3 regions of the Arthrobacter sp. M71 S08 genome follow, and region 3 is predicted to be linked to each of the others. Evidence: riboswitches for the same ligand, from Rfam matches in the RefSeq annotation. Region 3 holds a riboswitch; each other region holds the start of a gene.

Region 1 (9,630 bases), on a different contig from region 3:
GTGGTCATGGAGGGCCTTCCGATGGAGCGAGCAACTTCCCCCAGTGTAGGCAGACAGCCCGGCGTCCATGGGTGGCGGTGTTACACAGCGGCTGTCGCCAGCAGGCCCAGCCACACTGCCGCGAGCCCGCATCCGAGGTTGGCAATCACATGAACGACGGCGGCGGCCCGCCTCCTGCCCTGCCACAGTGAGACGGCGCCGACCGTGAAGGTGCTGAACGTGGTGAGCCCGCCCGCCAGCCCGGCGGCCAACACCGAATACCACTGGGCATCGATGGCGGAGTTCAGGAGCATGCCCCAGAGAACGCCGATGCCGCCGGACCCCAGGGTATTGACAACCAGTGTGCCGCCGGGGAACGGAGGTTTCGGCGGTACCGGGTGGCGCCGCCGCGCACGCAGCGTTTCAAACGCCCTGTCGATGCCGAAGCGAACCAGCGCACCGACCATGCCGCTGAGGCCGACCACTGCCGCGATGATCACGCCGCTGTCCGCCGTCCGGCCGCGATCCCCGCTGCTGCGGCCGCCATGCCCACCGCGAGGGACCCCGCCAGATATGGCACCTGGAAGCCGGGCTCCGTGACAGTCGTCAGCGTGACCGCCGAGAACGTGGTGAAAGAGCCGAGGATGCCTGGCCCGAGCCCAGCCTGCAGCCATCGGGGTTGCCGCGTGCCGGCGGCCCACAGGGCCGTCAGCCAGCCGAGCAGAAAACTTCCCGCAACGTTGATTCCAAGGGTGGTCCAGGGAAAGGCCGAGGGAGTTTCGGGAAACAGCAGACCGAGCAGATAGCGCGCTTCCGTTCCAACAAACCCGCCGACCGCGACGGCGGCCCATATCTTCCAGCCAATGCGTTCAGAAAGAGCGTGCGGCTGTGCGGTCATAGGACCAAACTACAGCCGGCGTGTTCTCCCACCGATTCCACCCAGATGGACCGGGTGAGCTCGTGGCCGAAGCTGAGATCGCGGGCGCCGCTGCCGGTGCCGACGCGGGCCTGCAGGGGACCGCCGAAAGGAGTCCGCCGCAGCACCGTGACGGGAGAACCGATGCCCACCTCTTCCGCGGCCAGGAATCGCAGGAGCTGCGGGTTCTCATCGCTGATTCTGGTAACCCGTCCCGAGTGTCCGTCGTCGAAGTTGTCCAGGGGGAGCGCGTCCGGAAGGGAAATCGAGCCTGCCGCCGTCGGGATTGGGTCACCGTGCGGGTCCACGGCGGGGAAGCCGAGCCGGGCGTCCAACCGATCGATGAAGGTGTCGGAGACGGTGTGCTCGAGCAGTTCGGCCTCATCATGCACTTCGTCCCACCGGTAGCCGAGGTCCTGTACCAGAAAAGTCTCGAGCAGACGGTGGCGCCTCACCATGGCCAGTGCCAGGCGCCTCCCGTCGGCGGTGAGCTCAACGGGTCGGTATGGCTTGTGGTCGACCAGCCCGAGCTCTGCGAGCTTCCGGATCATCTCCGACACGGAGGAGTTCGCTACCGACAGCCGTCCTGCAAGCCGTGTCGCCGTCACCGGCTCATCGTGCCATTCCGACAGTGCGTAGATGGTCTTCACGTAGTCCTGGACGCTCGAGGAATCACTGCCGGGAGCGTTTGCTTTCGCGGCCATATCAGGCGGCCTGCTTGACATCGGGACGGGCTCGCCGTCGTCGTTGTCTCAGCTGCCGGATGAGTCCGGTACGTGGCGCCGCGAAGTAGGCCACGGCGAAAGCCAGCGCTTGCGCAAGCACCACGGATGCTCCTGTGGAAATGTCGAGGTAGTAGCTCGCATAGACCCCTGAGACGGCGGCCGTGGTGGTGATCAGGACAGCAAGAATCAGCATGCGGTCGAAGCTGCGCGTGAGCAGGAACGCCGTGGCGCCCGGTGTGATCAGCATCGCCACGACGAGGATAATCCCCACCGCCTGCAGCCCGACCACCACACTGAGGGCGAGAAGCCCCAGCAGGAGTGCACCCAGCGCCTTGGTGTTCAGCCCGATGACGTGCGCGTGCGTGCGGTCAAACGCCAGCAGCGTGAGGTCGCGCCGCTTGAACAGCACAATTCCGAGCGTCAGCGCTCCGAGGATCAGCACCTGCCACAGTTCGCCGTCAGTGACGCCGAGAACGTTTCCGAAAAGGATGTGCATGAGGTCCACCTGGGACGGTGTCCGCGAGATGATCGCGAGACCCACGGCGAAGAGCGCAGTGAACACCACACCGATCACTGTATCGGACTTCAGTTTCGTGGTTGATTTCACGGCACCGATCAACGCAACCGCCCCCGCCCCGAATACAAACGCACCGATGGAAAATGGAATACCGACAATGTAGGCAAGCGCTACCCCGGGCAGCACGGCGTGTGACACTGCATCCCCCATCAGCGACCAGCCCATCAGGATGAGCCAGCAGGACAGAACCGAAGCGACGACGGCAGCCGCCAGGGTGACGAGGAGGGCACGGGTAAGGAAACCGTACTGCAACGGTTCGAGGATGAATGTGACGGGGTCCACTTATGCTCCGGGTGAGGCGTTAGTGGCGGCTGCGCGTGAGCCCGTGGCGCTGAACGCCCGCGCCAGGTTGGCGTGGGTGAGTACCCTGGCAGGCGTTCCCTCGGCGAGGATGCGTTGGTGGAGCAGGATCGCGCGGTCGCACAGTTGGGGGAGGCCCTCGAGATCGTGCGTGGACATCAGCACGGTGCGCCCCTCATCCTTCAGCTGGTGAAGGAGTTGGACTATGGTGCCCTCACTGCCCTTGTCGACACCGGCGAAGGGTTCGTCAAGGAGGAGGAGCCTGGCGTCCTGCGCGATTCCCCTGGCAACGAAGGCCCGCTTCTTTTGCCCGCCGGAAAGTTCCCCGATCTGCCGGTTGCGCAGTTCGGTCAGTCCCACCCGCTCGAGTGCTTCAGCTACGGCGTTACGATCGGCCCGCGACGGGTGCCGCAGCGGGCCCATATGCGCGTAGCGCCCCATCATGACGACGTCGCCGACAGACACGGGGAAGTTCCAGTCGACGTCTTCGGATTGCGGCACGTATGCGACAAGTTTGCCTTTCCGGGCGGCCGTGGAGGTCCGGCCAAAGAGGGCTAGGGAACCTCGCTGGGCGGTCACTAGCCCCATCAGGCACTTGAAGAGGGTGGATTTTCCGGAGCCGTTCACCCCGATCAGTCCGCACACCTGTGCGCGGTCGAGGGTGAAGCTCACGTCGTCGAGCGCTGTGACGTCGCCGTAGTGCACGCTCAAACGTTCGACGGCGATTGCCGGATGTGTAGTTTGTCCGGTGGACGTCAGGGTCATGAGCCTAATCCTTCGACAATGAGATTGATGTCGTGCCGCAACAGGTCAAGGAAGGTGGGCACCGGTCCATCGGCCTCCGACAGCGAGTCCACGTACAGTGGGCCGGCAAGCGTGGCCCCGGTGCTGCGGGCGACCTGTTGCTGCGCCGAGGGGTTCACAGTGGACTCGCAGAAGACTGTTGGCACGTTGTGCTCCTCGACAAACGAGATAACATCCCTGATCTGCCGTGGGGTGCCTTCGTTGTCGGAATTGACCGGCCAGATGAAAGCTTCTTCCAGGCCGGCGTCACGGGCGAGGTAGGAGAAGGCTCCCTCACAGGTGACTAGCGCCGGCGTTGCCCCGCCGGTTTGGAAGGCGCTCTCGAGATCGGTCAGCAGTATCTGGAGTTCCTCCTTCAGCGCGGCTCCGTTGGTTGCGTAGTCCTCGGAATTGGCTGGATCAAGGTCCGACAATGCAGTAACGATGTTGTCGACATAGATCTTCGCTGCCTTCGGTGACATCCACGCGTGCGGATTGGGAAGCCCCTTATAATTCCCGGACCTGATATCAACGGGAACCACGCCCTCCGAAAGCACCACGTGCGGCGCATCGACAGACAGTACGAAACGCTCGAACCAGCGCTCCAGGCCCAGGCCGTTATCGAGGATCAGGTCGGCATCATGAGCGTTGATGAGGTCGGAGGGCGTGGGTTCATATCCGTGAATCTCGGTACCGACTTTGGTGATGGATTCAACCCGGATATGGCCGCCGGCCACCGCGCGGGTGAGATCCGCAAGGACGGAGAAAGTGGTCAGCACGACAGGGCGCGGGTCAGTAGCGGCCGCTGGACGGTCCGCGCGCGGGATGCCGCATCCCGCCAGAGCAAGCAACCAGATGAGGCATACCGGAATCAAGAATTTCGGCATACCTAAATTTAGCCCGCTTTGTCCTCGAATGGCCAGACGCAGCCGGTTCTCGGGCGAAGGTTCCCTCGACAGGACCTGTCCGGCGGTGCAGAGTGGGTGCAGGGCACCAACGAGACCCGGGAGGGGCGCAGATGAGCGAAGAGTCAAAGTACGAGGAAGAGTCAATGTACGAAGAAGAAGAACCGCGCGAGCACACCGAACAGCCGGCGGAAGGGGACCGCTCGCAGGACCCCGCTGACACAGGCACGCACGCGCAGGATCCTGCCGAGGGTGCGGATTTCGCGACAAAAACGTCCGAGGGCTCGAACCCGGACTAGGGTCTCATAAGCCGGCGGGGCAGGCGCTGCCAAGCCGGGTGGCCCGCCAGCAGTAGGTCAGATACGGCAGGCTGAGCAGGGCTTCGCGATCGTGTCCGAGGTGGTCGTTGAGGTACCAGAACAGGTTCGCCTCAACTTTCGCCCGGGTGCTTGTCGAAGCGTTCTGGTAATAGCTGCGGGACCGCGCGAGTTCCACGATGTCCGGAACCGTGAGGGCCTGCGTCCACGCGACTACCACCGATTCCGGTTCCGAGAAGAGCGGTCCCAGCACCGGACGGTAGCTCGGCCGGAACACGTCGCCGGCATGCATGATGCGGGAAAGCCGGTGCACCCATGGCACGCTCACGTCCAGCTGGTTCCAGACAAGGCCGAGGACTCCTCCCGGCACGAGGATGCGCGCTGCTTCCGCGCTCGCCGACGCCGCGTCGCACCAGTGCCAAGCCTGGGCGATCGAAACAAGATCAACGCTCGCAGTGCCGAGTCCGGAAGCCTCGGCCGTGCCCTGAACTCTTGCCACTGATGGGAGCTGCTGTCCGAGGACGGAGAGCATGTCCTCGGACGGATCAATCGCCGTCACCGCAGGACAACGGTGGGTGAGCTCCCTCGTGAACTTGCCGGTTCCGGCCCCGATATCGGCCGCGCGTCGTGCATCCGTTGGGACCAGCCAGTCCACAGCCTCCGGGGGATACCCTGGACGGACGCGCTCATAGCGCTCGCTGTCCTGCAGGTAGCCCCGAGCCAACTCACGACGGCGGTGCTCAGCGAGGCGCGGACCTCCAACGCCCATGACGGCAGCTCCTGTCGATACTTGATCAGAACCCGTCAATTAAATCACCCGGTCCGAGCTACTCGGGAACGGGGAGGGTCAGCTACGCGCTGTCAGTCGGTTGTGCAGGGTGCCGCGCCCGCCGTTCCCGGAGTGTGCGGAGCCCAGTCAGGGAAGGAACGGGTCTCGACAGCCGGTACCCAGCGCCCTGCGTCAACTACATAGTCGGTTCCCAGCCCATCGCGGATGAGCGAGGTGAGACCGGTGAGCAGTCGGTCGACATCGTCCTGCCGGGATCCGAGTCCGAAGCTGGCGCGCAGGGAGCCCGATGGCAGGCCCAGGCGCTTCAACAGCGGATGGGCGCAGAACTTCCCGTCCCGCAGCCCTACGCCATGCTCTGCGGAAAGGTAGGCGGCGACGAGGCCGGCGTCGTAACCGTGGACGGAGAAATTCACCACACCGATTGCGTCGGTGCTGTCAGAAAAGATGCGGTGTACGGTGACGCCGGTGAGGGCGGAGAGCCCGTCCACCAGCGCGTTCCGCAGGTCTGATTCATGGCACAGCCAATCCTCCGGGTCCAGGGCCGCGACAACCTCCGTTGCATACGCCAGCGCCGCTGCGCCCAGGACGTTCGGCGACCCGCCCTCATGCCGCGCAGGGCCGGTTGTCCATGAGACCGAATCGACCTTCACCGCCTTCACGGCACCGCCGCCGGCAAGGTGTGGCGTTCCGGCGTCGAGCCAGTCAGGCCTGCCGACCAGAACTCCGGATCCGAACGGTGCATACAGCTTGTGCCCGGAGAAAGCGACGTAATCGATTCCGTCACGCACGAGGTCCATCCGCCGGTGCGGCGCCAGTTGGGCTGCGTCGACAACGATGCGCGCGCCATGGGCATGGGCGAGGGCGGCAAGCCTGTCGATGGGCAGAACCTCACCGGTCACGTTCGAGGCACCGGTCACGGCAAGCAGGCTGATACCCCCGGACGCCAGCTCCTCCTCCACAGCGGTGAGCGTCGCCTCTATCGTGTCAGCCGCGACAATTCCGCGATGTGGGCGGTCCAGCCAGGGCAGGAGATTGGCATGGTGTTCCAGGTCGAGGTAAAGGACCTCGCCGCCCGCGGGTACGCAACCTGCCAGGAGATTCAGGGAGTCCGTGGTGTTGCGGGTGAAGATGACCGCGTCGTCTGCACGGCCGCCCACGAAGTTCCGGACGGTCTTCCGTGCCTTCTCGTACAGCGACGTTGAAATCTGAGATGTGTACCCGGCGCCCCGGTGAACGCTCGCGTAGTAGGGCAGAATGCTCTGCAGATAGTCATTGACCTGCTGCAGTGCCGGCGTCGAAGCGGCGTAATCCAGGTTGACGTAGCGGACAGCAGTGCCGTCAACCAGGGGCGCCTGCAGTTCAGCGCCCAGCACGGATGCAAGCGGTGCCGCGGACAGTTCGGTGGTGTTCTCAAGAAGTGCATTGCTCACAGAAGGTTAACCCCATGGTGGTCTCAAGGGACCTGCCAAGGGAGGCCCCGCGCTTGCCGAACCACTTTCCGGAACGGCCTGGTCGTCACCCGGGGCACCCCACCGCGGAAGGAGGGTTGCCGGCCAGCAAACCGGGGTTTAGCGCTGGCACTCGTGACCAATGAATCCAGAATAGGGCAGTCTGGAGTCTCCGCCCGTTTTGTTACGTGGCTACGTCAGGCGCCCGTATTTTCCTGGAGCAGATCGTCCAGCGAAGGGTTGAGTATCTTCAGGACGTCGTTATGCAGCGTGCTGTTGGTGGCCAGCGCGTTGCCGCCGAACGGTCCATCCGCGCCTTCCAATGACGTGAACCGGCCACCGGCTTCCGTAACGATCGGCACCAGTGCCGCCATGTCGTACAGGTTGAGTTCAGGCTCGCACGCAATGTCCACAGCGCCCTCAGCAACGAGGCAGTAGGACCAGAAATCACCGTAGGCCCGTGTACGCCAGACCGATTCCGTGAGCGACACGAATTCATCGAGGTTGCCGCGTTCTTTCCATCCCGACAGGCTCGAGTAGGAGAGTGACGCATCTTCCAGGCGCGACACGTTCGAGACCCGCAGGCGTGTTGCGGCGGCCAGTGACTTGCCGGTGAAGGCTCCCGTTCCGGTTGCTGCCCACCACCGTTTCCCGAGGGCGGGAGCGCTGACGACGCCGACGACAGGGCGACCCTCGTCCACCAGGGCGATGAGCGTGGCCCACACGGGAACACCGCGCACGAAGTTCTTGGTGCCGTCGATCGGGTCGATGATCCACCGTCGTGAGCCCGCGCCGCTGCTCCCGAATTCCTCGCCGAGCACGGCATCCCGGGGGCGGGCGCGTGAGAGTTGTCCGCGGATTGCCTCTTCCGCTGACTTGTCTGCATCGGTGACCGGAGTGAAGTCCGGCTTGGTCTCAACCGCCAGATCCAACGCCTTGAACCTGGACATGGTCTGGTCGTCGACGGAATCGGCCATCACATGGGCAAGGCGAAGGTCATCGTTGTAGCTCTGGAGGTTCATACAGTTCAACCTATATCCTCGGGACGCGCAGATGCGGGAGGCCCGATGCCCGGGGCGTTGAGTGCCCTTTGCACGCCGTAGAAGCCCGCCAGCTGGGTCTTAACGCAAGGAAGGGACATCGGCCGATAGCCGACGTCCCTTCCTTTGAAAACTAAGAGTTAGAGAACGGAGATGTTCTCAGCCTGGGGGCCCTTGGGTCCCTGGGTGGTCTCGAAGCTGACCTTCTGGTTCTCCTCGAGCGAGCGGAAGCCGCCGGAGTTGATTGCGGAGAAGTGAGCGAAGACGTCAGCGCCGCCGTCGTCAGGAGCGATGAATCCAAAGCCCTTTTCAGCGTTGAACCACTTGACTGTACCTGTTGCCATTTAAATCATTCCTTGAGTGTAGGATCCCCCCGTACTTCGGGGTTCCCGTCGCGGTGTTCATATCGCCTGCAAAAAAAGCTTTCGAACTCCGTAGAGAAATCAAGGCTTAACATTCGTGCGCAACACAACAACTTCCATCAGTCTAGCAGGGTATGGGCCGCTGCACGCAACAAGCTATTGCATACCCAGCTCTTTCGAGCCCTGCGGATGCTCAATCCCTGCACCCAACAGCCGCCGAAGGGAAGCGAGGCGCACGGGTCCTGATTCTCCGGCTTCCCCGGAATCGACCCAGCCGTCCAACCCGCAGTTGACTGCGGTGTCGTCGTGTCTGCACCCGCGTTCGCACTGCTCGGTTCCGGGCGCGAGGTCCGGGAAGGCGGCAAGGATGCGGTCGGCATCGACATGGGCGAGGCCGAAGGAACGGATCCCCGGCGTGTCGATGATCCAGGTTCCGGGCGCGGAGTCGGCAGCCTTCAGCGCGTAGGCGGACGAAGAGGTATGGCGACCGCGGCCGGTCACCGCGTTGACGCCGCCGGTGGCGCGGTTGGCCCCCGTGAGCGCATTCACCAGCGTGGACTTACCCACTCCGGAGTGGCCGAGGAGCACGCTCACCTTCCCCTCCAGGAGACTTTTCAGCAGGCTCACGGCGCCCGGGGCCAGCAGTGCGGACGTGCCGCTGGCGGACGTCGTTTCGACGGCGTCGGGCGTGGACGCGGTCTGGCTCGTGATGATGGGCAGATCAAGGTGCTCGTAATTGGCCAGCAGGTCCGCCGGGTCCTTGAGGTCCGCCTTGGTGACGCAGAGCAGCGGCTGGATGCCGGCGTCGTACGCGGCGACCAGCGCGCGGTCAATGAATCCGGTGCGCGGTTCCGGGTTGGCGGCAGCCACGACGATCACCAGCTGGTCGGCGTTGGCGACCACCGCTCGCTCCACGGGGTCCGTGTCATCGGCGCTGCGGCGCAGGAGGGTGTGGCGTTCCTGGATCCGGACCAGCCGGGCAAGGGTATCCGGCTCGCCGCTCACGTCACCCACCAACGCGACAAGGTCGCCGGCAACGACGGGGGAGCGGCGCAGCTCCCGGGCACGTGCAGCAATGACAATGCGTTCCGCGTCGGTGTCCTCATCCACGACGGCGGTATACCGTCCGCGGTCCACAGTGATGATCCGGCCGGTCACCGCGTCATCGTGGGCCGGGCGATCCTTGGTGCGGGGACGGGAACCCTTCTTGTTCGGTCTGATACGGACGTCGGACTCGTCCCAGGAGGAGGTCCCACGCCTGGACCCGGAGGGTGTCACAGTGGGCCGCTCGGATCAGCGGTGGCTGCCACTGCCTCCCACAGCTTCGGGAATTGGGGCATGGTCTTACCGGTAGTCGCGATGTTCTCGACCTCGACGCCCTCTACCGCAAGGCCGAGGATCGCTCCTGCGGTGGCCATGCGGTGGTCATCATAGGTGTGGAACGGGCCACCATGCAGAGGTGCCGGGCGAATGATCAGGCCGTCAGCC
Region 2 (9,630 bases), on a different contig from region 3:
AGATGTTGCCGTACTTCTGCAGCGCAAAGAGGTTGGCGGCGTCGTTGGTGTCCTTGAAAACGAAGGACGTGGTCTGATAGATCGGCACTGCCCGGGCGCCATGCGTGGCATCGGGGGTTCCGCCGGCGTGCAGCGCGCGGGTGCGGAAGCCGAAAGTGCGGTCAGCCATTGAACGGCCACCTTTCCTGGAGGGTGTTTCTGACTCTTCTCAAGTATCGCCCTATCGGGCGGCGAGCACTTCAGCGATCCGGGGAACGCAGGCCTCATTCTGAAGGCTCGTGGTGTCACCCAGCGGTGTTCCTTCATACAACTGGGTCAGCAATCGCCGCATGATCTTCCCGGAGCGCGTCTTGGGGACGTCCTCCACGACGACAACGGCGGACGGCTTGGCAATCGGCCCGATTGCCTTCGCCACGTGGTTTTGCAACTCTGTGTGTAGCTCAGTCTGCAGCACTTTGTCGTCTCCGGCACCACCGTGCACGACGACGAACGCAGCGATGGCATGGCCGGTCACCGCATGAGCCACGGGGCAGACTCCGGCCTCGACCACCCGCGGATGCGAGACGAGCGCGGACTCGATCTCGATCGTGGAGAGCCGGTGGCCGGAGATGTTGATGACGTCGTCCACGCGTCCGAGGATCCAGGTGTCGCCGTCTTCGTCGTACCTCGCGCCGTCGCCGGCAAGGAACCAGCCCTTGTCCGCGAACTTCCGCCAGTAGGAATCGAGGTATCGCTGCGGGTTGCCCCACACGGTGCGGGCCATGGCCGGAGCATGACGGTCAACCACAATCACGCCCTGTTCACCGGGCGCAACCGGGGCGCCGTCGTCGTTCACGATGCGGGTGCTCACTCCCGGAAGCGCGCGCGAGGCACAGCCGGGCTTGAAGGAGGCATCCGTGGGGCGTGGGCTGAGGACGGTTGCGCCGGTTTCCGACTGCCACCACGTGTCGACCATGGGTGCGGCGCCGGAGCCGACGTTCTCGCGGAACCAGCGCCATGCCTCCGGGTTGGTCGCTTCACCGACCGTGCCGAGGACCTTGATGGAGGAACGGTCGTAGGAGTCGGGGACGCCGTCGGGGAACCAGCCCATCAGGGAGCGGATGAGCGTGGGCGCGGTGTAGTAGCTGGTGACGCCGTACCGCTCGATGATCTCGAAGTGCCGACCGGGATGCGGGGTGTTCGGCGTGCCCTCGAAGATCACCTGGGTAGCACCGTTGGAAAGCGGGCCGTAGATCTCGTAGGTATGGGCCGTGACCCAGGCGAGGTCGGCGGTGCACCAGTGGACGTCGTCGGCCCGCTTCGCAGGGTCGGGGTCGCTGAAGAGGTACTCGTAACTCCACGACGCCTGCGTCAGGTAGCCGCCGGTTGTGTGCACCAGCCCTTTCGGTTTCCCAGTGGTGCCGGAGGTGTACATGATGAACAGCGGCGTTTCGGCGTCGAAGGCCTGAGCCTCGTGGACGGGGGAGGCGGCAGCGACGGCGTCGTGCCACCACACATCGCGGCCCTCCTGCCAGGCGATGTCGCTGCCGGTCCGCCGGATCACCAGGACGTGTTCAATCGAGTTCTTATGGACGGCATCGACTGCCTCATCAACGGTGTCCTTGACCGGCACCGCAGTGCCGCGCCGGTACTGCCCATCGGTGGTCACCAGGAGCTTGGCGCCGGTGTCCTCAACCCGGAAGCGCAGCGCCTCCGCGGAGAACCCGCCGAAAACGAGCGAGTGCACCGCGCCGATACGCGCACAGGCCAGGGTCACGACGACGGTCTCCACCAGCACGGGGAGATAGATGACCACCCGGTCACCCTTGCCGATGCCCAGGGCGGTCAGGGCATTCGCGGCCCGGCTGACCTCCTCCTGGAGCTGGGCGTAGGTCACCGTGCGGCGGTCTCCCGGCTCGCCCTCGAAGAACAGGGCGGGCTTGTCGCCCAGTCCGGCCTCGACGTGCCGGTCCGCGCAGTTGTAGGCAGCGTTGAGCGTGCCGCCGGAGAACCATTCGATGCGGGGAACCGAGAGCTCGCCGTCCCGGTTCGGGCGTGCCGGCTCGAACGTGTGCGCCGTATGCCAGGGGGAGGACCAGTGCAGCCTGCGCGCCTGTTCCTCCCAGAACGCGATCCGCTCCTCCTCCGTGGTCAGAACCGGATCAACTCTGGCTTCAGAGGCGCTCACGTCCACCGCGCCTATGTCCACCGTCGAACCGCCCACCTTTCGGCGATGCCAAGAAGCGCGTCAGTCGTCTTGCCAATGACCGCGAGCAGGATGATCGCCAGGAAGATCCGGTCGGTGCGGCCGTTGTTGGTCGAATCGGTCAACAGGAACCCGAGTCCCAGCGACGACGCAATGAGCTCCGCAGCCACCAGAAACAGCCAGGCCTGCGCCAGCGCCAACCGCAGCCCAGAGAACACAGCGGGCACGACGGCGGGCAGCTGCACCGTGGTCAACAACCTGATCCCCTTCAACCCGAATGCCCGTGCTGCTTCGACGAGGTTCCGGTCAACGTGGCGCAACGCCAGGAACAGCGTGGTGAAGACCGGGAAGAACGCGCCGATGAGGATCAGCGTCACCTTCGAGTCCTCGCCGATTTTCATCCACAGAATGAGCAGCGGGACCCAGGCGAGCGACGGAACCGCCCGCAGCGCCCCGATGGTCGGTGCGAGCAGCGCATCGGCCAGCCGGGACAACCCGAGCAGGGCGCCCAGCGCCAGGCCGAGCGTGGCACCCAGTGCGAAGCCGATGAGCACACGCTGCGTGGAGATGGCGATGTGGATCCATAGTTCGCCGCGCTCAATGAGTTCGACGGCGGCGGTCAGCACCGCGGAGGGCGGCGGCAGCTGCACGGCGCTGAAGACGCCCACCACCGAGTTCAACTGCCAGGCGACGAGGATGATGGCGGGAACCACCAGTCCCAGCAGGAGACGGACCGGTCGCCGGCTCAGCAGCCCTCCGGAGGTCTCCGCAGGCTCGAGAGGTGAGCCGCCGTCGTCGTCCGCTGTTGTCACGGCGCGGCCGGTGGCCTCCAGGCCTTCCGCGCTGGTGGGGTAGGCGCTGGCCCCGATATTAGCGCCATTCAGGTCACCAATCTGGGTCATCATGAAGCCTTGATGGCGTCCGGATCGGCGTTGGTGACGAAGGAATCGTCGAAGAGGGTGTCGAGGGCTTCGTCGATCTTCTCCTGCGAGGAGACATCGCCGGTTTCCACGAATACCGGGCCGACCGTCTCGAGAACCTTCCGCTGTGCCTCGCCCGGTGCGGGGTCGACGTCCAGGTTGGTGCGCTCGATGATGACGGCGTTGGCGATTTCCACGTCAATGCCGGCAACGTCCGCGAGGATCTGCGCGGTTTCTTCCGGGTTGTCCTTGGCCCACTGGCGGGCCTTCTCGTAGGCGTTCACCACGGTCTGGGCAAGCTCGGGGCTCTCGGTGAGGAATTCCTCGTTGGCGTTGAGGAAGCCGTAGGTGTTGAAGTCGATGTTGCGGAAGAAGAGCTCGGCGCCCTCCTGCTCAGCCGAAGCCATGATGGGGTCCAGACCGGCCCAGGCGTCAACCGAACCGTTGTTCAGTGCTGCCCAGCCGTCGGCGTGCTGCAGGTTCTGCACGGTCACATCGGAGGGGTCGATGCCCGCGGACTCAAGCGACTGGATCAGGAAGAAGTATGGGTCAGTGCCCTTGGTCGCCGCGATCGACTTGCCGCGGAGGTCCTCAAGGGTCTCGATACCGGTGCCCTCAACGGTGACCATTGCCGACCACTCGGGCTGGGAGTAGATGTCGATCGTCTTGATCGGTGATCCATTGGACCGCGCGAGGAGAGCTGCGGACCCGGCGGTGGATCCGACATCGACCGCTCCGGCGCGGAGGGCTTCATTGGCCTTGTTGGAACCGGCGGACTGTACCCAATTGACGGTCACGCCCTCGTCCTCAAGCTCCGCTTCCAGCCAGCCCTGGTCCTTGATGACCAGGCTGAGCGGGTTGTAGGTGGCGAAGTCAATGTTGAGTTCGGTGGCCGTGGAACCCTCTTCGGTGGACGAGGCGTTCTCGCCGGCGAGGCAGCCGGTCAGGGCGAGCGTGCCGGTGGCGGCGAGCGCTACGGACAGGACGGCGCGGCGGGTGAAGGGCGAGCGGGTGCGGTTCATGGTTTCCTTTGCGTGGGGTAGCAGTCGCCGTGCGGACGGGCACGACGACGGAACAAGCTGTGTGTGTCTAGTGGCCTTTGACGCCGAGTGTGGTGAGCAGGGAGCTGCGCATTCGGCCGAGGTCGGCGGCATTGCGGTCCCGCGGGCGGTCGCCCGGGACGGTGAGTACCTCGGTGACGGAGGCGCCGGGGCGTGCCGGGTCGGTGGACTTGCCGAGCACGATGATGCGGTCTGCGAGCTGGAGGGCCTCGTCGACGTCGTGCGTGACCAGCAGCACCGTAGTGGGCTGGGCGGCGTGGATATCCAGGAGAAGGTCCTGCATCTTCAGCCGGGTGAGGGCGTCGAGGGCGCCGAACGGCTCGTCGAGGAGCAGTACGCCCGGGTTCCGGGCGAGCGCCCGGGCCAGGGATGCCCGCTGGGCCATGCCGCCGGACACTTCACGGGGCCGGTGCTCGGCGAAGTCGGCGAGCTCCACGAGGCCCAGCAGTTCGGTGACCTTCGCCTTGCCGGTGGCTGAGCTGGTCCCCCTGGGCAGGCCAATCGCGACGTTGGCCCGCAGCGACAACCAGGGGAGGAGACGCGGTTCCTGGAAGGCGACGGCGCAGCGGTCATCGATGCCGTTGACCGCGGTTCCGTCGATGAGGACGGCGCCGGACGTCGGTGCGTCGAGGCCCGCTGCCGCGCGCAGGAGGGTGGACTTCCCGCAGCCGCTGGCGCCCACAATGGCAAGCACTTCACCGGCCCGGACATCGAGGTTGATGTCGCGGAGGACCACATGCTCGCTGGTTCCGCCGCCGAAGGACCGCGTGAGGGAGGAGAAGGTCAGGGGAAGGGCCAGCTTGTTTGAGGCGTTGTTGGCGGCCTTAGTCTGTGCCTGCTGCTGCGCGCTGAGAACGGTGCTCATGTATAACTCCATCGCTCCTGGCAGTAGCACCCGTTCTCCTGCATGCAGGTAAGGGTTGCTGCGGCGTCAACGATCCAGGTCTCTCGGCCGCTCGGGATGGTGGACTTCCACTAAACGCTTTTATGACGGCCCGATGCAATATGTGTCGTAACAAAGCAGGTCCAGGCTGCGGTCACTCGAGCAGCCAGTCCACCGCTCGCTCCAGCAACTCGCGGTGTTCCGGTGACGCGTACGACGCCGCGTCGTGGCCGAGAGCGTCGTAGAAGCTCCGCGCTGTAGCGGTTCCCGCACCCCGTTCCGCCGTCCGCTCCAGCGGTCGCTCCAGCGGTCGCTCCAGCGACCAAATCAATGGATGCAAATGACCCTCATGTTCGTGGCGGGCATGGACGACGACGTCCGGTGACGTGCGCAGCCAGCTGTAGCGTTCGTCGTCGACCGTGAAGTCAGGGACGCCCACCGGGAAGGAGCCCTCAAGCGCAATGTGCGCCGGGCCGTACTCCGGGTGCATGGAAACGCCCCGCACCCAGCGGCCCCCGAGTGCCTTTTCCCAGGACTCCGAATCCAGAAAACTGGTGGAGCTGGAGTGCAGGGCCAGCAGCGGTCGTCCGCCTGCCACCCACGCGTCCAGCCCCGCGGAGGCGGCATCCGTTCCGGGGGAGGTGCCGTCGTCGCGCGGGAGGCCGACGTTCACCACCAGCAGGTCCGGCCAGGCGGCGGAGTCCTGCAGAGTCCCGAGGGCGTCGTCGACGTCGTCGGCGGTTTCCACGGTGAGGCCGTGACCCTCGAGCAGGGCGGCAACGGCAGCGGATGTCTCGGCGAAGGGGTGCCAGGGGTCCGAGTACCGGCCGGTGCCGCTCAGGAGCAGTGCCGTTGTCATGGGGAGCTCATTTCCGTAGGTGACGGGTGAGGGGTTCCGAGCGAGGAGTCCCTCACGATCAGGTCCGGGTTCAGCTCCAGCCGGTGGACGGGCCGCCGCCGGCCCTCGGCGATCCGGGCGGCGAGCATCTGCACCGCCACCCTGCCGACGTAGTGCTTCGGCGGCCGCACCGCGGAGATGGCAGGCTCGGCAAGGTAGGCGACCTCGTCGTCGTACGCCACAACGGCCAGATCACCGGGTACCGCGACGCCCCTGTCTCTGCAGTGCTGCACGAGGGCTACCGCCTGAATGTCCGAGTGCACGAGCAGCGCGGTTGTGCCCGTATCCCGGCATCTGGCAAGGATCTCGTCGAACTGATCGGTCTGGTGGCCGCTTTGGGCGTGCTCGGCGCAGTCAGCGTAGGTGGCGTTCTCAGAAATGCCGAGCGCAGTCAGAGCTTGCCGCCAGCCGCGGACTACATGACGGCTTGTGGGACTCCCCGAATCTGTGAAGCATCCGACCTTCCGGTGTCCTTCCTGCCAGAGGTGCCGGACCGCCATCCCGGCCCCGAACGCGTGATCGGTGGCAACCCATTCCAGCCGGTGCGCCGGGATGGCGGTGGGGGAGCGGCGCTCAGCAAGGACAACGGGCACCGGTAAGGAATTTAGCCAGCGCAGGAGATCGTGTCCCGCTTCTTCCGACGTATTCGGCGCAACAATAATGCCGCCGATCCCGTCCATCGCAAGGAGCGCCTGGACCTGACGGCGGTTGTCCTCCGCGTCGTAGGAGGACCCGCGCACCACCAGTCGTACCTTCTGCGCTTCGGCTTCCGAGCGCGCACCGCTGATCACCTGCGGCCAGTAGTAGTCCAGCGACGGGACCACCATGCCAAAGGTATGCCGGTTGCCGGTGAGCTGCTCCGAGGCATCGCGTTCCAGCGGGCTGGGCAGCACCGCCCCGCCGTGTACCCGGGAGACCAGCCCCTGTTCCGCTAGCGCGTTTACGTCCCGCCGGATCGTCAGTTCACTCACGCCCAACTCTGCCGCGAGCACCCGGACCGTGATGGCGCCGTGCGCCCGCAACTCGTCCATCAGCCGTTCCCTCCGCTGGAGGGAAAACATCGACCGGCCTGCCTGCCGGGCTTCGTCGTTACTCATCATGCACCTTCACTTCCAGGGTAAAACTGCCGTTCCTGCGGTGTTCTGCACTCATGCGGAAGGTCAGCCGGATCAACCGTTCGCCCCACACCGCCGCAAGGAGCGGGTCATCCAGCTCCCAGTGCTCGGTTCCGACGTCGGCAATGCCGGCATCCCAGCCGAGCTGTGCCTTCCGTCCACCTATGACGCCGGGAATCCCCTCGGGCGATATCGTCGCTACTCCCTCACCCACCTGTGAGAGGATCCCGGCGACCAGATAAGAGATGTCGACGCGGTCATCCGCGTTCTCCGGCGGCTCCGGCAGCGCCCATTCGTCGCTGACGAGTGCCCTCCCGCCTCCGCCGCGCCGCAACGACGCAGTCCGTCGCCAACGGGAGCCTGCGGGCAACCCGTACGCCTCTTCGAGCTGCATCACCATCGCGGGGTTGTCGGCAGACGGTTCCTGCACGACGACGGCTGCGAACTCCCCGCCCACGCCCTGACTCAGCCCCCACGGGGCGGGGACAGAATGCCACCCGCTTTGCATCGCGCGGATCGAGTAACGGTCCGGGCTGAAGGTCTGAGCTGTGTAGGTTGGCTGGCCGGCATCGACCAGCAGCGGGACACCGTCCACAGCCACGACCACAGAACCCACATCAAGGTGGTTGTGGTGCTCGCCGTTGTGCCCGCCCTTTGCGGTCAGCGTCACACCGTTGCCTGTACCGGGGTGCTCCCGCGCGACCATGATCTGAACGGAGGCAAGATACGTGAAGGGAATCAGCGACGGCTCGCCGGTGCCGTTGCGCTCGGACGTTACAGCGTGCATGGCCCGGAGGAGTCCACCGTCCGTCACCGGCTGTTCGGCAACCATTGCCCGCGCGTGGCGACCGGCGTCGTCGTCGTTCAGGCGATTAGCCCACCGGCGGAGCAACTCCCAGGGGAGGGCGTCTGATGCCCGCCCGGGGCCGTCGGCGACATTCAGGAAGAAGCGTCCGCCCAGGTGCATGCGGTGGGGGAAGGCGATCAGTTCCCTGGTGATCGGGAGGTCACCGCTGAGTTCGCCGTCGGTTGCGGCTTCGAGAAGTTCGAGGGCCTCGAGTGCCCGCCCGGCGCCGTTCCACCAGTAGGCGAAACCCTCATCGATCGCACCGTCGGAGGGGAGTGAGGCCAGGAAGCGGTCCAGGCCCTCGATGACCCGCGCGGTCAGCCGCGCTCGCCGGTGTGGATTGTCTTCGAGCAGCAGCGCCGCGGTGAGCACGTTGAAGTGGATCCATGGATTCCAGTTGTGGACGTCGCCATGCAACCCGAGCCAATGCCAGTCGAGCCGCTCGAGGAACGGAAGGAACACCCGCGTGGTGGCTTCCGATCGAATCCGCCGGCGCAAACCCGGGGTTCGCCCGTCCAACCGGTCCCCCAACAGCAAATCAATCCAGGCGAGCTGCGCCACCACCTCGCCGGCTCCTAGATCCAAGTACGGCTCATCCCGGTCAGGCAGAACGTGACGCTTGCGGCTGAAGGCGTCGTCGTGCGCGGCCCAGCTCCAGGAACTCTGCTCACACAGGAGGTAGGCGCCGTCGACCACTTCGTCGAGCCAGTCGAGTCGGTCGGCGTGCTGCCATGCCATAAGGACCGCACGGGTGAGCCGGTGCTGGCGCGCACCGACGAGACCCTCGTATTCCGTCCGGTTACCGTCCCGAAAAAACCGGGCGTAGTGCGATACCAGCGGTTGGGGCCAAGCCGTTCCGTGTTCAGCGTCCGCGCGATCCTGCAGCTCGCGCGGGAGAAGCACGTGCTTGCCTGACCACTGCTTTTTCACCCGTTGCCGAGCGTCAGCGAGAGTCACCCGTAGGCAGGGTTCGGCGGCTGCATTCCCCCAGGCAGCGCTCAGTGGGTGCTCTTGAGTCAGCTTGGATTGATCGTTCATGTTCGATTCAGATCGGTAATGAGAAACGTGATTGCTTCACGTCGACTCTGAGTATGTACTGGTTCCAGAAGTGATGCAAGGCACACCGCTCGGGCATCAGACACACGAAAGGACCGCTCCATGGTGAACAAACCGGAGGCACTGGTGGTGATGGATCGTAAAACCTTCGCCGACCAGTTCGACGCCTCGCGGCTGGAGCGGTTGGGGGAAATGGTGGCACTGGGTGAGCCGGTCTGGACCGACTCGCTCGATTCCATCCACGTGAAGGAGCGGCTGGCAGACGTCGAAATACTCGTCACCAGCTGGGGCGTTCCCCATCTCGATGCGAACCGCCTCGCAACGATGCCGAACCTGAGGGCCATCTTCCACTGTGCCGGGACCATCCGCGACTTTGTGAGCGATGAACTGTGGGCCCGGAACATCCTGATCACCAACTGTGCCGACGTGAATGCGGTGCCGGTTGCGGAGTTCACCTTCGCGACCATCCTGCTCGCGGGTAAAAAAGCACAGTTCCTCGCCAATGACGCCCGGTCATTCCGGGAGGACTGGTCCTACGTTCTAAACCACGGCGACCTGGGCAACATCGGCCGGACGATCGGTGTCATCGGTTTCTCCCGCGTCGGCCGGCGTGTGGTCAAACTGATGATGCAGCTGCAGGACGCGGTGTGCCTGGTGGTTGACCC
Region 3 (9,630 bases):
CCCTGATTGGACGTGCCCTGCGGGATATCGGGCAGTGCCTCACCTGTACCGGATCGGTAGGCGTCGTCGAATATCCGAACGAGCGCCCTGATGACGCGCGTGCCGGGCCCGGTGGTTTGCTCCGCGGGTGCGTGATAACCCGGCACGGGGCTGCCGAAGAGCAATGCATAACGGGCCGGCTCCCTCAGAGCCCAGCCGCGCACCGCATGTGCGAGCGCGAAGAACCGTCCCGCGTGATCGGAGGCAGCTGCCTGCGAAACGGCGTAGTCGACTTCGTCGCCGAGTTCGGTATAGGCATCCACCACCAGGAGTGTCAGGAGTTCATCCCGGCTCTTGACGTACCGGTACACCGCCGAGGACACCAAGCCCAGCTCCCGGGCGATGGCCCTCAGCGACAAGGCGGCAGCTCCATGAACGGCGAGGTGTTCCCGTCCTATCCGGGTGATGTCCTCCATGGTTTGGGCGCGGGCACGTTCACGCGGTGTGGGAGCCATGCACCAATGCTGCCGAAGCAAGAGAGCAGTGTCAACTTAAGAGAGCTGTGCTCTTGACACGACGGAGGGGGCCCGCACATACTTGTTTCGAGAGCAGTGCTCTCACTTTGCATCCGTCAAACCAACGATTGTCCAGGAGAAGAGAAATGGCACAGCTGTACATAGTGACGGGAGCCGGCCCGGTCGGCTGGACCGTGGCGGAACAACTGGCGGACCAGGGCGCAAGCGTTCGGGTCCTCACCCGCTCTGGAAGCGGTCCGGACCGTGCCGGCATCCAGCGTGTCCGCGCCGATGTGTCAGACCCGCGGCAACTGGAAGCAGCCTTCGACGGGGCGGCAGCCGTCTTCCACTGCATCCACGGTTCTGCCTACACCGCTGCGGCGTGGGAAGCGGAACTGCCCCGGGCCGAGCAGGGTGTGCTCGAGACGGCAGGGAAGGCGGGCGCCGTCGTCGTCTTTCCGGAAAGCCTGTATTCGTACGATCAGCCGGGTGAGGTCATGACCGAAGACTCTTTCCGGACGGCGTCCGCCGGCAAACGTGGAGTGCGCGCCAGATTGCTGCAGCAACGGGAAGCCTCGGCCACGGCGACGGTCAGCGTGGTCTCATCGGACTTCTATGGACCCCTGGTTCGCACCTCCCATGCCGGCGAGCGCGTGGTCCCACGGGTGTTGGCCGGGAAGACCATCCGGCCGTTGGGGAACGCGGACGTACCTCACTCCTTCACCTACGTTCCCGACCTCGCGGCAGCCATGATCGCGGCGGCGCGGCGCGAGCATGTCTGGAACTCCGTACTGCACGCACCGACAGCTCCCGCGCCGACACAACGCGGGATCGCCCAGGAGTTCGCGCGCGCCGCCGGCGGGCCGGAGCCACGGGTCCGCCCGATTCCGGGCTGGATGGTCCGCTCACTCGGAAGAGTCTCGAGCGACATGCGGGAGCTTGCGGAGATGCTGTATCAGTTCGAGAACCCGTTCGTGATGGACTCAGCGCGCAGCGAGGCACTCCTTGAACTCCGGCCTACTCCTCTTCGGGCCGGCGCGGCAGCGACTGTGAGCTGGTGGCAGGCGCAGGGGCAGGAGGTTGCGGCGGACGCCCCTAAGATTATTCAGTGACCCTCTCGATTTGGCTGGCGCTGGTCGGCGCCCAGACGCTCATCAGCTTCACTCCGGGAGCCGGTGCCGTGAATACCATGAGCAACTCCCTCACGGTCGGGTTCCGGCGTTCCATGTGGGGCATCCTCGGCCAGCAGGTGGCCCTGCTCGTGCATATTGCCGTGGTGGCGGCAGGGGTCGGGCTGCTGGTGGCCGGGTCGCCGCTGGCGTTCAACATCATCCGCTATGCAGGTGCCGCCTACCTGGTGTACCTCGGCATCCGGAAGTTCATAGAACCTCCGATTCCCGCCGAGGAGGCCGCCACGCTCTACGCCGAGGGCGCGGCGTCAATGTTCCGGCGGGGGCTCTGGGTGAACCTGCTCAACCCCAAGGCAATCGTGTTCTTCCTGGCGTTCGTGCCGCAGTTCATCCGACCGGAGCAGGAGCTTCTGGGCCAGTACGGTGCCCTGGCAGGCACCGTCGTCGTCATCGATGTTCTGGTGATGTGGCTCTTCTTCGCCGCCGCGGCCCGCTCCTTCAGCCGGTTCACCAGCGGACCGCGCGGACAGCGCCTGCTCAACCGCATCTTCGGCACGCTGTTCGTCGCCGTGGGCGCACTATTGGCATTCTCCTAAGTCATGGCACACAAGCCAGTGAACGCCGTCGTTCCGCTCATCATTGCCGTCGACGGCCGGTCGGGAGCAGGCAAAACCACGCTGGCTGTGGAACTCACAACACTGCTGCGGGAACACCACACCGTGAGCCTGTTCCACCTTGAGGACATCTACCCCGGCTGGGACGGCCTTGCCGACGGCATGGAGCGATACGTCCGCACAGTTCTCACCCCGCTCGCGTCCGGGGTGGCCGCCCGCTGGACGGCCTGGGACTGGACCGCGAACGACGACGGCGACACCCGCCTCACGCAACCGGCGGACATTGTCGTGGTTGAGGGGGTGGGTGCGGCGTGCGAAGCCGCGCGTGAGTTCCTCGACGTCGTCGTCTGGATCGACGCTGACGAGGACCTCCGACGCACTAGCGCGCTGACGCGCGACGGCGACACGTACACTCCGTTCTGGCAGCGCTGGTCGGACCAGGAGGAACGCTGGCTCGCGGACGACCATCCCGCACCCCACGCCGATCTGCTGGTGCAGGGTCACCGCGGAAACGCCGTTCCGGATCAGCTTCGCCGCGCCCTGAGCGGGTTGCCCCAGTGCGAGTTCCTGATGTCGATGGAACGGGCGGCTCGCCGCGGCCTCACCCTGCAGGTCGAAACCCTCGATACGATCCCCGAGGCCGCAGCGGTGTTCGGCGCGCTCTACGGGGCGGCTAGGTCCGCCGCCTGGTTGGACAGCTCCACCACCGAGGACCCACAGGGCCGCAGCCGTTTCTCGATACTGGCGGACGACGGTGGCCGGTTCGGGCAGCTCGCCCAGCACACCGACGGCACCACCCTGGTCACCGGCGGTCCGGTCACCGCGCGCGTCCCCGGGCCGTTCTTCCGCTGGCTCGACGGCGTGTGGGGCAGACGGGCCGTCCGGGTCCCCGACAACTACCCCGGCCCGTTCGCCCTCGGATGGCTCGGTTACCTCGGCTACGAACTGAAGCGGGAGACCGGCGGTTCCACAACACCGCACACCGACATGCCCGGCACGGTCCCCGATGCCTCGCTGCTCTTCGCGGGCCGCGCCGTCGTCCTCGATCACCATGACCGGCGCACCCACCTCCTGACCCTACGTGACGGCTCCCGCGACACTGACGCGGACGCGGATGCCTGGCTGGAACGGGCACGCGCCGTCGTGCTGTCGGGCGGAACCGCTCCGGCTCCGGCAATGCCGCCGGCGGCTCCCCGGTTCTCCGTGCGGGATACACGCGAGCAGTACCTGGAAAAGATCCGCGCGGCCAAGGCGGAGATCACCGACGGCAACTCCTACGAGGTGTGCCTGACAACCGCCCTGACCGCTCATGCAGAGGGCCCGGTTCGGGCGTTCGAGGCGTACCTCGGGCTTCGCCGCGTCAACCCCACGCCGTTTGCGCACTACTTCGCGTTCCCCGGCCTTGCTGTCGCCAGCACCTCGCCGGAGCGCTTCCTCCGGCTCGACTCCTCCGGCGGGATGCGGGCCGAACCGATCAAGGGCACGCGGCGCCGCTCCGCCGACCCTGACGAGGACGCCGCCCTGCAGGCCGACCTGCGCACCAGCGTCAAGGACCGTGCGGAAAACATCATGATTGTGGACCTGCTGCGCAACGACCTCTCCCACCTGGCGATCCCCGGCACCGTGACGGTGAGCCGCCTGTGCGACATCGAAACGTATGCAACGGTGCACCAGATGGTCAGCACCATCGACGCTCAGCTTCGGCCCGGGTCCTCCCGCGCCGAAGCAGTCGCCGCCGCGTTCCCTGCCGGTTCCATGACCGGCGCACCCAAAATCAGCACCATGGCCATCCTTGACCGGCTCGAAGGCGGGCCGCGCGGCGTCTATTCCGGTGCCGCCGGGTACTTTTCCCTCGATGGGGCGGCGGACCTCGCCGTCGTCATCCGTACGCTCGTGATGGAGAACGACGACGACGCCACCCGCCTTACGCTCGGTGTGGGCGGCGCGATCACGGCCGATTCCGACCCGGCCGAAGAGTGGGAGGAAGTGCGGACGAAAGCGTTCGGGGTGCTGTCCGCGCTGGGCTCGTCCTTCCCCCAATAGTCCGCACTGCTGGCTGCGCGGCCTTCCGTCACCTCATCCTTCTGTGGAAGCATTGAACAGGCCACCGGGACTGGGCCCAGCGTGGCCTGAACGAGGAGAGCAATCCGGATTCGCGAGCTTCGCCCGCCCCGGGGCCCCCGGTCGCTAGGCTGGTGCCCATGACTGTTCTGGTGTTCCTGGACCCCTCCTCCCCCGACGGCCGCATCGCGGACGCGACGCAACCGCAGCTCAAAGTCACTGACACCGGGATCACCCGCGGCGACGGCATCTTCGAGACCATGCTGGCGGTCAAGGGCGCGCCACGTAAGCTTCAGGCACATCTCGCCCGGCTGGCGACCTCTGCCGAGGCGCTCGAACTGGAGGTCCCGCCGTCGGACGCGTGGGAACGCGCCGTCACCACTGCGCTGAAGGAAGCCGACGACGACGGCGAACTGGTGGTCAAACTCGTCGCCACCCGCGGGGTGGAAGGCGCCGGGGCGACGGCCTGGGTGCTGGTCTCACCACTACCCAAGGGGCTGCGCGGACAGCGCCTCTCGATCCTCCTCCTGGACCGCGGTTATGACAGCGCCGTCGCGCAGCGCGCGCCGTGGCTGCTGATGGGCGCCAAAACTCTCTCCTACGCGGTGAACATGGCCGCACTCCGCTACGCCCGCTCCCACGGCGCCAACGACGTCATCTTCACCTCCTCCGATGGCAAGGTGCTCGAAGGCCCGACGTCGACGGTCCTGATCGCCCGGGTGATCGACGGCGTCAAGCACCTCATCACCCCGCAACTGGAGAGCGGGATCCTGCCCGGAACGTCTCAGGGGGCCTTGTTCGAGACCGCCCGGAATTCGGGCTGGGAACTCGGATACGGTCCCCTCGTGCCGGAGGACCTGTTCAATTCCGACGGCGTCTGGCTCATTTCGAGCGTCCGCCTCCTCGCCGAAGTCGAGTCGATCGACGGGAAGCCGGTCACTGTATCTCCGGAACTGACCGCCGAACTCGGAGCCCTCGTGGAGTCCGTGTCCTGAAGCGGGAGCATTTAGCGCGAGCACAGGCGTTACTGCACGTTACGGCCCAGCGTGGCAGACCGGGCGCCGCCGGTGCTACGTTCAATCCGGAGTAACGAGCGCCAGCGCCAAGCCCTGACTTGCTGGCCGGCAACCCTCTTTCACGGCGGGGTGCCTCAGGTGACTACTCGGCACCCCGATCAGGATCCACGATCACCAGCGTGCACAGCGTGAGGAGACACAGTGTCACAGCATTACACCCCCCATCAGCAGCCAGGCAACGGCTATGCCGGCGACATCACGCCACGCGAAGCGGTGGAACGCGTCAGCAAGGGCGCCGTCCTTGTGGATGTCCGCACAATTGAGGAGTGGCAAAGCGTTGGCGTCCCCGATCTCACCGACGCCGGCACCGCCCCCCTCTTTCTGGAGTGGAACCGCTCCGACGGCACCCGCAATGTCTCCTTCCTCAACCAGCTGAACGGCCTCAAGGGCAGGGAGCTACTGTTCCTCTGCCGCTCGGGTGTCCGCTCGGTTGCCGCGGCGCAGAGCGCAACTGCTGCCGGGCACACCGCCTACAACGTGCTGCACGGTTTCGAGGCGAACGGCGGCTGGCGCTCAAGCGGCCTTGCCACCACCACGCATGCTGAATCCGGCACCCCTGAATCCGTCACTGCCGAACCCGGTGCTGCCAGCCCGGCGAACGGCCAGGGCGACGCCGGTGAGTGAGTCCACGCCGCCGTCGTCGTTCTCTCCGGCAGCCGGTCGGGAGCCGATCGCCGGCAACGGCGGATACCCACGGATCCAACGTCCGGACGACGACACCGCCGCCTGGTCGCCCGACACCCTCGCCGTGCGCGGTGGGCTGGCACGGTCCAATTTCGAGGAAACCTCCGAGGCCCTCTTCCTGAACTCAGGATTCGTGTATTCCTCCGCCGCTGCGGCGGAGGCCGCGTTCACCGGCGATGTCGACCGCTTTGTCTACTCCCGGTACGGCAACCCCACGGTCGCCATGTTCCAGGAACGCCTGCGCCTTCTTGAAGGTGCAGAAGCATGCTTCGCAACCGCCAGCGGCATGTCCGCCGTCTTCACGGCGCTCGGAGCGCTCCTGGCTGCCGGTGACCGCGTAGTCGCCTCCCGCAGCCTGTTCGGCTCCTGCTTCGTCATCCTGAACGAAATCCTGCCCCGCTGGGGCGTGGAGACGGTCTTCGTGGACGGCTGGGACCTCAACCAGTGGGAAGAAGCGCTGAGCGTCCCTACCACCGCGGTGTTCTTCGAGTCGCCTTCGAACCCGATGCAGGAAATCGTCGACATCAGGGCGGTCGTGGAACTCAGCCACGCCGCCGGTGCGCAGGTCGTCGTCGACAATGTCTTCGCCACGCCGCTGCTGCAGCGGTGCACGGAACTGGGCGCCGACATCGTCGTCTATTCCGGAACCAAGCACATGGACGGCCAGGGCAGGGTCCTGGGTGGCGCAATTCTCGGCCGCAGGGAATTCATCGAGGGTCCGGTGAAGACCCTCATGCGGCACACCGGTCCGGCGCTGTCCTCCTTCAACGCCTGGACCCTCCTGAAGGGGCTGGAGACGCTATCCCTGCGGGTCAACCACTCCTCATCCTCGGCGCTGACCCTCGCCCGCTGGCTGGAAGCCCAACCGGCAGTGACCTGGGTGCGCTATCCCCTGCTCGAATCGCACCCGCAGTTCGATCTTGCCGCTGCCCAGATGACGTCCGGCGGCACCGTGGTGACCTTCGAACTGGACGCCCCCGAGGGCCGGGCGAAGGAGCGGGCGTTCGCGCTGCTCGATGCGCTGGACATCATTGACATCTCCAACAACCTGGGCGATTCCAAGACACTGATCACCCACCCTGCCACCACGACGCACCGTGCCATGGGACCTGAAGGACGCGCGGCCATCGGGCTGTCGGACGGCGTTATCCGGCTCTCGGTGGGCCTTGAGGACGTAAGTGACCTCCAGACGGATCTCGGCAAGGCCCTCGCCTCAGGCTGAAGCTGTGATTCACCTGTGAGTTCGGCCGCACATTGAACCATTCGGGGTAGCTCCAGCGTCTTCCCGGTAGAGGGGTCGAGTGGCCACTTCCACCCCCGGCGTCCAGGGGGTGATCACGGGAGGAATGACCATGAGTAAAGCAATGCGCGTCCTGTTCGCCGCCATCGCCATCTGCCTGCTGGCGCTGACCGGCTGTGGCGGCGCAGACACTGAAAGCGAGAACATTCCCGCCGGTGAAGAAACCGCCGCGGAAGCACCGCCTACCGAGGACCCCGCCGAGGTGGAGCCCACCGTGGAGGCAACGGATGGCGCCACCGACGGGATGACCGGCGAAGCCACAGAAGAACCGACCGGTGATGCTGCCGGCGGAGGAACAGTCGGAACGCCGCTCGGGGTAGCGGAAACCGACCTGGGCGAAGTGGTCGTCGACGCCGAGGGCATGGTGGTCTACGTCTTCACCAACGACGAGCCGGGTTCCGGAGTCAGCGCCTGTGAGGGTGGCTGCCTGGAGGCATGGCCGCCGGTGCTCAGCGACAGCGAGTCGCCCGAGGTGGAAGGCGTCACAGGAGAAGTGGGCACCATCGAAACGCCCGACGGCGACATGCAGGTCACGATCAACGGCATGCCGATTTACTACTTCGCCGAGGACGAGGCCCCAGGCGACACCAAAGGCCAGGGTGTGAACGAGGTCTGGTACGTCATCGCTCCCGACGGCACGATGATCCAGTGACGGTGGGACAGGCCTAACCTCCCGAGACCACATCCTGGGCAAGCAGCGCTGTCTTCAGGGAGCGCAGCGCGTAGTGAAGACGGGATTTCACGGTCCCCACCGGTATGGAGAGGGCCCGTGAAATCTCAGCCACCGTCTCGCCGCGGAAGTAGAAGTGCAGCACCACGTCACGGTGCTGCGGCGAGAGTTCATTGAGCGCATCCGTCAGCAACCAGGAGGTGAGAAGCTGCTCCACCTCGTCGTCGGAAGGAGTTTCCGGAACCTCGTCCACGTCGAACTCGTGGCGGCGGAAGCCGCTGCGGAACGAGTCAACGAGGATGTTCCGGGCAACCACAAAGAGCCAGGCGCGGATTTCAAGCTCGCTGTGTCCGCGCATGACCGGATGCTCCCAGGCCCGCAGCAGGGTCAGCTGGACCACCTCGTCAGCCAGGAAGGCGTCCGGGGTCAGGCGGCCGACGAACCGCCGCAACGGGCGCAGGTGGTTGTCCCTGATGACGTTGAGCCAGTCCGGCTGTCCATCGGCCATGTTCGTTCCCCACACTCGACATCGCTAGACATCACACCGCAGTACCAACAATTCATGCGGTGCAACATTGGGAAAAACCTGCTGCCTCCCGCAACGCTCTCTTCATGATGCACCTCCGAAGCGCGTTACGAACAGGGCAGGCTAGCCGAGAATGAAGTTCCAGGTCCCCGCAAGTACTGCCGCGGTGACTGCGAGTCCTGCTATCAGCAGGCCCACCAGGACAACGACGACGTCGACACTGCTGAATGTGCTCTCCCGCGCCCACGTGCGCGGACCTGCGCCGAAACCTCGCGCCTCCATGGCCACCGCCAACCTGGTGGCCCTCCGGATGGCCTGAACCATGAGCCCGAACGCCTGCCCGAGGAAGTTCCCTAAACGCGCGGCCGGATTGCCCTCATGGCTCACGCCGCGCGCATGCCGGGCGAGACCGAGCGTCCGCCATTCCTCGAACAGGAGCCCGACCAGCCGCATTCCCGCGAGCGCTCCCAGCACAAACCGGTGCGGTGCCTTCAGCCGCTGGGCGAGCGCGTCAGCGAGGTCCGTCGGGTCTGTGCTGGCGAGGAGGAAAAGCCCGGGAAGGGCGATCGCGAGCCCGCGCAGTCCAATGGCCATTCCGGCGTTGACCGAATCCTGCGTGAATAGCACGGGCCCCAGCTCGAAGAGAACCCGTCCCGTCTTCTCGGCGAGCAACGCGGTGCCATACGCGGCGACGATCGCTGCGACAACAAACGGCCACGTCCGCAGCAAAAGCCTGCGCACGCTGATTCCCAGCAACGGCAGCAGCAGCAGTTCACTGGCGAGAACGACGCCGGCACTCACCCAGTCCACGCTCAGCATCACCACCACGGTGATCACCACCGCGGCGAAGAGCTTCGAGAGCGGGTTCGCCCTCGGGAGCACCCGGCCGGTGATCTCGGGATACAGGACGTCGGCGCTCACGCCACCACCTCCAGCGTCGCGGAGGTTCCGTCCACGGCCACCACCCGGCTCCCCAACGCAGCCGTGTACTCACGGTCATGGGTCACCGAGACCACGCAGGTGCCTCCCTGAATGAGTTCGGCGAGCAGGGCAACCAGCTCGGCCCAGGTATTGG

Evidence for each region. Region 3 has a riboswitch for S-adenosylmethionine ahead of AC5RTB_RS04785 (rhodanese-like domain-containing protein). Riboswitches for the same ligand answer to the same signal wherever they lie in the genome.
Region 1: it holds a riboswitch for S-adenosylmethionine, as region 3 does, so the genes downstream of both, AC5RTB_RS11935 (aminotransferase class V-fold PLP-dependent enzyme) here and AC5RTB_RS04785 (rhodanese-like domain-containing protein) in region 3, are expected to answer to the same signal.
Region 2: it holds a riboswitch for S-adenosylmethionine, as region 3 does, so the genes downstream of both, AC5RTB_RS13455 (ABC transporter ATP-binding protein) here and AC5RTB_RS04785 (rhodanese-like domain-containing protein) in region 3, are expected to answer to the same signal.

The regions. Positions count from the first base shown of each region.
Region 1 covers NZ_JBNHEY010000005.1:116,828-126,457, forward strand. The annotation lists gene AC5RTB_RS11890 (carboxylate-amine ligase) at 1-8, opposite strand, end outside; gene AC5RTB_RS11895 (fluoride efflux transporter FluC) at 81-479, opposite strand; gene AC5RTB_RS11900 (fluoride efflux transporter FluC) at 476-877, opposite strand; gene AC5RTB_RS11905 (metal-dependent transcriptional regulator) at 874-1,599, opposite strand; gene AC5RTB_RS11910 (metal ABC transporter permease) at 1,601-2,479, opposite strand; gene AC5RTB_RS11915 (metal ABC transporter ATP-binding protein) at 2,480-3,262, opposite strand; gene AC5RTB_RS11920 (metal ABC transporter substrate-binding protein) at 3,259-4,167, opposite strand; gene AC5RTB_RS11925 (hypothetical protein) at 4,299-4,484, shown strand; gene AC5RTB_RS11930 (class I SAM-dependent methyltransferase) at 4,489-5,271, opposite strand; gene AC5RTB_RS11935 (aminotransferase class V-fold PLP-dependent enzyme) at 5,364-6,722, opposite strand; SAM riboswitch class IV at 6,767-6,881, opposite strand; gene hisN (histidinol-phosphatase) at 6,938-7,762, opposite strand; gene AC5RTB_RS11945 (cold-shock protein) at 7,921-8,124, opposite strand; gene rsgA (ribosome small subunit-dependent GTPase A) at 8,299-9,420, opposite strand; gene aroA (3-phosphoshikimate 1-carboxyvinyltransferase) at 9,417-9,630, opposite strand, start outside.
Region 2 covers NZ_JBNHEY010000007.1:1,765-11,394, forward strand. The annotation lists gene AC5RTB_RS13435 (O-acetylhomoserine aminocarboxypropyltransferase/cysteine synthase family protein) at 1-169, opposite strand, end outside; gene acs (acetate--CoA ligase) at 221-2,167, opposite strand; gene AC5RTB_RS13445 (ABC transporter permease) at 2,179-3,087, opposite strand; gene AC5RTB_RS13450 (aliphatic sulfonate ABC transporter substrate-binding protein) at 3,087-4,127, opposite strand; gene AC5RTB_RS13455 (ABC transporter ATP-binding protein) at 4,195-5,031, opposite strand; SAM riboswitch class I at 5,037-5,134, opposite strand; gene AC5RTB_RS13460 (ThuA domain-containing protein) at 5,204-5,908, opposite strand; gene AC5RTB_RS13465 (LacI family DNA-binding transcriptional regulator) at 5,905-7,044, opposite strand; gene AC5RTB_RS13470 (heparinase) at 7,037-8,947, opposite strand; gene AC5RTB_RS13475 (hydroxyacid dehydrogenase) at 9,068-9,630, shown strand, end outside.
Region 3 covers NZ_JBNHEY010000002.1:188,883-198,512, reverse strand. The annotation lists gene AC5RTB_RS04810 (TetR/AcrR family transcriptional regulator) at 1-494, opposite strand, end outside; gene AC5RTB_RS04805 (NAD-dependent epimerase/dehydratase family protein) at 641-1,606, shown strand; gene AC5RTB_RS04800 (LysE family transporter) at 1,603-2,220, shown strand; gene pabB (aminodeoxychorismate synthase component I) at 2,224-4,281, shown strand; gene AC5RTB_RS04790 (aminodeoxychorismate lyase) at 4,440-5,294, shown strand; SAM riboswitch class IV at 5,385-5,510, shown strand; gene AC5RTB_RS04785 (rhodanese-like domain-containing protein) at 5,517-5,999, shown strand; gene AC5RTB_RS04780 (O-succinylhomoserine sulfhydrylase) at 6,073-7,281, shown strand; gene AC5RTB_RS04775 (COG4315 family predicted lipoprotein) at 7,361-8,011, shown strand; gene AC5RTB_RS04770 (sigma-70 family RNA polymerase sigma factor) at 8,025-8,537, opposite strand; gene AC5RTB_RS04765 (energy-coupling factor transporter transmembrane component T family protein) at 8,679-9,476, opposite strand; gene AC5RTB_RS04760 (ABC transporter ATP-binding protein) at 9,473-9,630, opposite strand, start outside.